DNA from 2 places in the Pseudomonas sp. No.117 genome. Region 1 is predicted to be linked to the other one. Evidence: predicted binding sites of a transcription regulator. Region 1 holds the regulator's gene; the other holds the start of a gene.
The links. The regulator FliA, encoded in region 1, starts transcription of late flagellar genes. The targets are predictions, from matches to a motif close to CTAAAGTTTNNNNNNNNNNNGCCGNTAA.
Positions count from the first base shown of each region.

Region 2: ACYJP6_RS06955 (methyl-accepting chemotaxis protein) is a predicted target of FliA. The motif match lies at 2,030-2,057, and genes of this name have one in related genera.

Region 1 covers NZ_BAAJNP010000007.1:260,988-264,930, reverse strand. Annotated here, with positions in the region: gene flhF (flagellar biosynthesis protein FlhF) at 1-421, shown strand, start outside; gene fleN (flagellar synthesis regulator FleN) at 514-1,344, shown strand; gene fliA (RNA polymerase sigma factor FliA) at 1,341-2,081, shown strand; gene ACYJP6_RS18460 (chemotaxis response regulator CheY) at 2,169-2,543, shown strand; gene ACYJP6_RS18455 (protein phosphatase CheZ) at 2,563-3,351, shown strand; gene ACYJP6_RS18450 (chemotaxis protein CheA) at 3,378-3,943, shown strand, end outside.
Region 2 covers NZ_BAAJNP010000003.1:31,114-35,056, reverse strand. Annotated here, with positions in the region: gene ACYJP6_RS06960 (hypothetical protein) at 1-181, opposite strand, end outside; gene ACYJP6_RS06955 (methyl-accepting chemotaxis protein) at 336-1,976, opposite strand; gene ACYJP6_RS06950 (Gfo/Idh/MocA family protein) at 2,096-3,037, opposite strand; gene ACYJP6_RS06945 (saccharopine dehydrogenase family protein) at 3,104-3,943, opposite strand, start outside.

The DNA of each region.
Region 1 (3,943 bases):
GGTGCTGATCGATACCGCCGGCATGCCCGCCAACGATCCGGCGCTCAAGGCCCAGCTCGAAGCCCTGGCCAACCGCCAGCTGAAGATTCGCAACTACCTGGTACTAGGTGTCACCAGCCAGAGCCAGGTGCTCAAGGCGGCCTACCACAGCTATCGTCGCTGCGGCCTGAGCGGCTGCGTGCTGACCAAGCTGGACGAGGCCGCCAGCCTCGGCGAAGCCCTCGGCCTGGCCATCAGCCAGCGCCTGCCGGTGGCCTACATCGCCGACGGCCCGCGCATCCCGGACGACCTGCATCCGGCCCGTAGCCACCAGCTGGTGAGCCGCGCGGTGAGCCTGCAGGCGCCGGAAGAGCCGAGCGAAGAAACCATGGCCGGGATGTTCGCCGGCCTGTACCAAAGCAATGCCCGCCGCGCCGGTTAGCGCAGACGAACGGTAGTGGTGCATTGCATGCCTGGGCACGCCAAATGCACTTGGTCTAAAGTGTGACGGATTTCAATCAAAGGTATCAGGCAATGGGTAGCATGCATCCCGTCCAAGTCATAGCGGTCACGGGCGGTAAAGGCGGTGTCGGGAAGACCAACGTGTCGGTCAACCTGGCCTTGGCCCTGGCCGATATCGGGCGGCGCGTCATGCTGCTCGACGCCGACCTGGGCCTGGCCAACATCGACGTTCTCCTCGGCCTGTCGCCCAAGCGCACCCTGGCCGACGTCATCTCCGGCGAATGCGATCTGCGCGACGTGCTGCTGCAGGGGCCGGGCGGCATCCGCATCGTCCCGGCGGCCTCGGGGACCCAGGCGATGGTCAATCTGACGCCGGCCCAGCACGCCGGCCTGATCCAGGCCTTCAGCGACATCAGCGAGAACCTCGACGTGCTCATCGTCGACACCGCGGCCGGTATCGGCGATCAGGTGGTCAGCTTCGTTCGCGCCGCCCAGGAAGTCCTGGTGGTGGTCTGCGACGAACCCACCTCCATCACCGACGCCTACGCCCTGATCAAGCTGCTCAACCGCGACCATGGCGTCACCCGTTTCCGGGTCCTGGCGAACATGGCGCTGACCCCCCAGGAAGGCCGCAATCTCTTTGCTAAGCTGACCAAGGTGACCGACAGATTCCTGGATGTCGCCCTGCAGTACGTGGGTGCCATTCCGTTCGATGAAGCGGTGCGCAAAGCCGTGCAGAAACAGCGCCCCGTGTTCGAAGCCTTTCCGCGTGCCAAGGCCTCGCTGGCCTTCCGTGCGGTGGCTCAGAAAGTCGATGGCTGGCCACTGCCGGCCAATCCGCGCGGCCATCTCGAGTTTTTCGTCGAGCGCCTTGTGCAACCAGCCATCGGTACCCACGCATGACAGCATCCAGCGGGCTTCGCATGTACAGCAAAACCTCGGAACGTACCCAGCAGGAGCAGCTCATCAACCGCTATGCGCCGTTGGTGAAACGCATCGCCTACCACCTCCTGGCGCGGCTGCCAGCCAGCGTGCAGGTCGAAGACCTGATGCAGGCCGGCATGATCGGCCTGCTGGAGGCCTCGCGCAAATACGACGCGGGCAAGGGCGCCAGCTTCGAGACCTACGCCGGCATCCGCATCCGCGGCGCCATGCTCGACGAGGTCCGCAAGGGCGATTGGGCACCGCGCTCGGTGCACCGCAACACGCGCATGGTCACCGACGCCATTCGGGCAGTGGAAGCGCGCACCGGTCGCGACGCTAAAGATTCCGAGGTCGCGGCCGAACTTAAATTGAGTCTGGATGAGTACTACGGCATCCTTGGCGACACCATGGGGAGTCGCCTGTTCAGTTTCGACGACCTCATGGAGGGTGGTGAGCATGGGCTCGAGGAGAGCGGTTCGCATGAACTCGAACCCGGTCGCGGTCTGGAAGACGAGCGCTTCCGCAAGGCCCTGGCCGACGCCATCGCCAATCTCCCGGAGCGTGAACGCCTGGTGCTCTCGCTGTATTACGACGAGGAACTCAACCTCAAGGAAATCGGCGAGGTACTGGGAGTGAGCGAATCACGCGTCTGCCAGCTCCACAGTCAATGCGCGGCACGCCTGCGGGCGCGGCTGGCGGAATGGCGTTCGCGTTAACCGGCTGGTACTCAGGCTACTACGATTGCTTAGGCGCGCCTCACGGCGTGTGTGCGGATTAGGACGGAGGTCGACTTGGACAAGAACATGAAAATCCTCATCGTGGACGATTTTTCCACGATGAGACGCATCATCAAGAATTTGCTGCGCGATCTGGGCTTCACCAATACCGCCGAGGCGGACGACGGCAACACCGCGCTGCCGATGCTGCAGAGCGGCAACTTCGACTTTCTCGTCACCGACTGGAACATGCCGGGCATGACCGGTATCGACCTGCTGCGCCAGGTCCGTGCCGACGCGCGGCTGAAGACCCTGCCGGTGCTGATGGTGACCGCCGAAGCCAAGCGCGAGCAGATCATCGAAGCCGCTCAGGCCGGCGTGAATGGCTACGTGGTCAAGCCTTTCACCGCCCAGGTGCTGAAAGAAAAGATCGACAAGATCTTCGAGCGGGTGAACGGCTGAAGAAAGCCGCGGGGACGTTATGGATCAGCTTGGCACCAACAGCTTCAGCGACTTCGAGTCGAATTTAAAACAGCACGCCCAAGAGCTGGTGAAATGCCTGGAGAGCGGCGACTTCGCCCAGGCCGTGCAGGTCATCAATGAACTCAACCAGCTTCGCGACCGGGGTCTCTACCAGGAAGTCGGCAAGCTGACCCGCGAGTTGCACAACGCCATCGTCAACTTCGAGATCGATCCGCGCGGCATGGCCGGCGAAGAGGTCTCCCAGATCAGCGATGCCACCGATCGTCTTTCCTACGTGGTGAAGATGACCGAGAACGCCGCCAACCGGACCATGGATCTGGTGGAGGAGAGCGCGCCGCTGGTGGGCAACTTCGGCGACGAGGCCCGCGCCGTGCACGCCGACTGGAAGAAGTTCATGCGCCGGGAAATGGGCGCGGACGAATTCCGTGAGCTGGCCAAGCGCGTCGACGCCTTCCTCAGCCACAGCGAGAGCAGCGCCGGACAGCTGTCGGCCAAGCTCAACGACATCCTGTTGGCACAGGACTACCAGGACCTCACCGGTCAGGTCATCAAGCGGGTGGTCAACCTCGTCGGGCAGATCGAGAAAGACCTCGTCAAGCTGGTGATGATGGCCAGCCAGGTCGACCGCTATACCGGCTTCAGTCACGATCACACCGCGCTGATCGAACAGAATCGAAAAGAAAAGACGATGAAGGGTGAAGGTCCGCAGATTCATGCCGATAAGCGTGAAGACGTTGTGGCTGCTCAGGTCGACGTCGACGATCTTCTATCCAGTCTGGGCTTCTGACCCAGACCCTTTTGGGGAGTGCAGGAATGAGCTTCGACGCCGATGAAGAAATCCTCCAGGATTTCCTGGTAGAGGCCGGCGAGATTCTCGAACAGTTGTCGGAACAATTGGTCGAGCTGGAAAGCCGCCCGGATGACATGGATCTGCTGAACGCCATTTTCCGGGGCTTCCATACCGTCAAGGGCGGTGCCGGGTTCCTGCAGCTCCATACCCTGGTCGAGTGCTGCCACATCGCGGAAAACGTGTTCGACATCCTGCGCAAGGGCGAACGCCGCGTGGATGCCGAATTGATGGACGTGGTGCTGCAGGCCCTCGACTCCGTCAACGAAATGTTCAGCCAGGTGCGGGAGCGTCAGGAACCGACTCCGGCGACGCCCGAATTGCTGGCGGCCCTGGCCCGGCTGGCCGAACCGGCCGGCAGCGAACCGGCTCCGGCTCCGGCCCCATTCGCCTCCGCGCCTGCTGCGCCGGTGGTGGCCGCGCCGCCGCCGGCCCCGGTCGCCGCCGAAGCGGCCACCCCGGAGCTGAGCGACGCCGATTTTCAGAATCTGCTCGATGCCCTGGGCTCCGAGCCGAGCGCCGCAGCTGAAAC
Region 2 (3,943 bases), on a different contig from region 1:
CGATCAGGTCGCCGGTGGCGGTGCGCAACTGGTCATCTTCCAGCTGGGCATAGGACCGGGGCAGGGTGCCGTCGCCCGTGACCATGATGTAGAGCTGACCGCACAGCAGTTGGCCGGCCAGCCGCCCATCGTCCAGGCCGATCAGGCGATAGCTGCGGCGGGCGTCGTAGGTGAAGGGCATGGGCGCATCCAATCGAGAGGTTCTGCTCAGAACCACTCTGGCGGGCAATGTTCCCTGCCGCTTGGCTGCGCGTGGCACGCCAGGCCCCGCCGTTGCGCTTGAAGCCTGCCGCCCGCTGGGTGGCGGCAGGCCAACCGCTGGTCGCAGTCGTTTCTCAATAACGGAACTGGGCTACCAGGCCCTGGAAGGACGTGGCCAGGCGCGACAGTTCCTGGCTGGACGCGGCGGTCTGCTGGGCGCCGGTCGCGGTCTGGGTGGACAGGTCCTGGATGTTGACCAAGTTGCGGTCCACTTCGCGAGCCACCTGGGCCTGCTCCTCCGCCGCACTGGCGATCACCAGGTTGCGTTCCTCGATCCGTGCCACCCCGGCGGTGATCCGCTCCAGCGCCTCGCCGGCGCGGTTGGCCCGCTGCTGGGTGTCGTCCGCCAGCGACTGGCTCTTGTGCATGGCGCTCACCGCTTCTTCGGCGCTACTGCGCACGGTGCTCATCATGCGCTCGATCTCGCCGGTGGAGCCCTGGGTCCTGTGGGCCAGGGCACGGACCTCGTCCGCCACCACGGCGAAGCCGCGCCCCTGCTCGCCAGCGCGGGCCGCTTCGATGGCGGCATTGAGCGCCAGCAGGTTGGTCTGCTCGGCGATGCCGCGGATGACCTCCAGCACCTTGCCGATCTCGCGGATCTGGCCTTCCAGGGTCTGCACCTTCTGGGTGGAGTCGGTGATTTCCTCGGTCATCACCGCCATGGCCTTGGCCGCCTGCTGCACCTGCTCGCGACCCTGCTGGGCCTCATGGCTGGTCTCCTGGGAAGCGGTGGAGGTGGAGGCGGCGTTGCGGGCGACCTCTTCCACGGCGGCGGTCATCTGGTTGACCGCGGTGGCCGCCTGCTGCACTTCGTCATGCTGGCGAACCTGGCCGCGCGAGGTCTCCTCGGTCACGGCGTGCAATTCCTCGGCGGCCGCGGCCAGCTGGCTGGAGGCGCCGGCCATCTGCTGCACGGTATCCTTCAGGCTGCGCTGCATGCCGCCCAGGGCTTGCAGCAGCTGGCCGGCTTCGTCGCGGCGCGTGCTCTGGATCGGTTGGGTCAGGTCGCCCTCGGCGACGCGCTCGGCGCTGGACACGGCTTCGCGGATCGGGCTGACGATCATGCGGGTGATGACGATGCCCAGGACCAGGGCGCAGAGCACCGCCAGCAGCAGGCCGCCGGCGAGCATCCAGAAGGCCTTGCCGTAGGTGGCGATCGCCGCGGCGCCGGCTTCGTTACCCTGGCGCTTGTTGGACTCCACCATGATCTTGAAGGCGGCCATGGTCTTGCGATAGCTGGGCTGCACCTGCTCGTTCAACAGCTGGTTGGCACCGGCCACGTCCTTGGCGGCCAGGCGCGCCAGGACGGTGTCGATGCCGGCGATATAGGTCTTCCACTCACCCTCGAAGGCGTCGCCCGCGACTTTTTCATCCGCTTGCAAGGGCGTTGCGCGGTAGTCGGCGAAGGGCTTCTCGGCATCGGCCTGGTTGGATCGCAGCGAGGCGATGATGCGGTCCTGCTCGGTCTGGGGCGCGTTGGCATAGACCATGGACATCAATCGGAAGATGTCGCGGTTGTGGCCGATCACGTTGTTCTTGGCATCGTTGAGCCGGGTGATGGACAGCAGATTGTTGTTCAGCACCGAATCCAGCAGGCCATTCAGGCTCCTGAGCCCGTTCATGCCGACCGCACCTATGCCCAGGGTGATGAGCGTACAGAGACCGAAGGCGATCGCGAGTTTCTTCGCCAGCGCCAGATTGTTGAACCAGACCATTGGGGAGTTCCTTTCAGCGAGGGATGCCAGCCAGATTGCACCGGATGCCCTTGCTATCGGCACTTATCAGATGACCTTTAACACCGCCGGGCGGGCTCTAGAGCAGGCCATCCGCCACCTCAGCCCCGTCCATAGAGCTGATCCAGCAGACGATTGGCTGCCAGCGCGGCATCCAGGGTGGCCAGTTCCGGGCGCTCCTGGCCGAGCAACCGGTCGAACACCGCCAGGGCCCCCTGGGGCACGCCGGGATCCAGGCCCTCCGCCAATATCTGTCGGTTGCCCTGGGCATCGTGAAGCAGCAGCCGTCCGGCGGAGACTTCCAGCGTTCCCGCGCTGCCGTCTAGCCGGATGGCCAGCCGCGGCCCACGCAGGGTGGCGCTGGCGCGCAGGTGGATCGGCAACCCGCCGGCGCTGAGCAGGGCCTCGCCACCGTGATCCAGTGGCCAGCGGGCGTCGCGCTCCAGGCGGCAATGTTCCACCGTCAGCGGCTGGTCGGTGAGCCAGGCGCTGAAGTCGAGCAGATGCACGGCCAGATCGCCGAAGGCGCCGTAGCCCATGCGCGCCTCGTTCAGGTGCGCCGGCCACTCGCTCAGCCAGCCCTCCAGCAGTCCCGGATGGCCCGCGGTCAGTGACAGGTGGGTGAGGGTACCGATGGCGCCATCCCGCGCCAGCTGGCGCAGCTGCTGCAAGGCCGGGTCGGTACGCAGGTAGAAGCCGCTGAAGCAGGAGCGTCCGGCGAGTCGCTCGGCCAGGGCCGTGGCCCGCGCGGCCGAGACGGCCAGCGGCTTTTCCACGAACAGGTGGCGGGCGCGGGGCAGCAAGGCCGCCACCGCGGCTTCATGGTCATCGATGGCGGTGGTGACGAAGGCCAGGTCCACCGCGGGCAGCTGCCGGAAGTCGTCCAGCACCGGCAGGCCATGGGGCGCGGCGAGGCGCTGGGCACGCTCTGGATCGCGCTCACTGGCCACCGCCACCACCCGCACCCGCGGATCAGCCAGGCTGGTGTCCAGGTAGTCCTGGGCGTGGATCTGTTCGCAACCGACGATGGCGACGCTGAGCATGACGAAGGGTCCTCTAACGGTGGCTGTACCGTTATGGACCCCTCGGCGGTCGCTAAGCTTCCGCGATCAGGCCGGCTGGTAGGCCTTGCCGAAGCGGTTGGCCAGGAAGGCATCCATGTCCACCTGCTCCTGGGCGATGAAGCCGCGCTGTGGCAGCTTGCCTTCGCGGAACAGGTCCAGCGCGGTGCAGATGCCGGCAGCGGTGGTGATCTGGATGGCGCTGGTCAGCTGGCCGTCGCGCTCGGCGGCGAAGATCTTGCGGCTGAATACTTCCTGCACCAGCTTGCCACCGCGCATTCCGCTGACGGTGACGAACACCAGCACCACGTCCTGCATGGTGGTGGGCACGGCGCCACGCAGGATGCCCTTGAGCTGCTCCTGGTCACCGGCCAGGCGCAGGTCTTCCAGCAGGAACTTCATCAGGTCGCGGTGCCCGGGATAGCGCACCGTCTTGTAGTCGAGGGTTTCCACCTGGCCCTGCAGGGTCTCGCAGAGGGTACCCAGGCCGCCGGAGGTGTTGAAGGCCTCGTATTCCACGCCGTCCAGGGAGAAGTGCTCCAGGCCTTCCAGCGGCTGCACCAGTTGCAGTTCGCCGTTGCGCACCGCCTCGCAGGGGTGGCAGTACTCGTTGACCAGGCCGTCGACGCTCCAGGTCAGGTTGTACTTCAGCGCATTGGTGGGGAATTCCGGCAGGGCGCCGACGCGCATCTTCACTTCGCGCACGCTGTCGAAGCGCTTGGCCAGCGAATGGGCGGCAATACCGATGAAGCCGGGCGCCAGGCCGCACTGGGGCATGAAGGCATTGCTCGCGCCCTCGGCCAGCTGGCGGATGGCCTTGGTGGCCTTCACGTCTTCGGTCAGGTCGAAGTAGTGGGTATTGGTGGCCTTGGCCGCCTGGGCCACGGG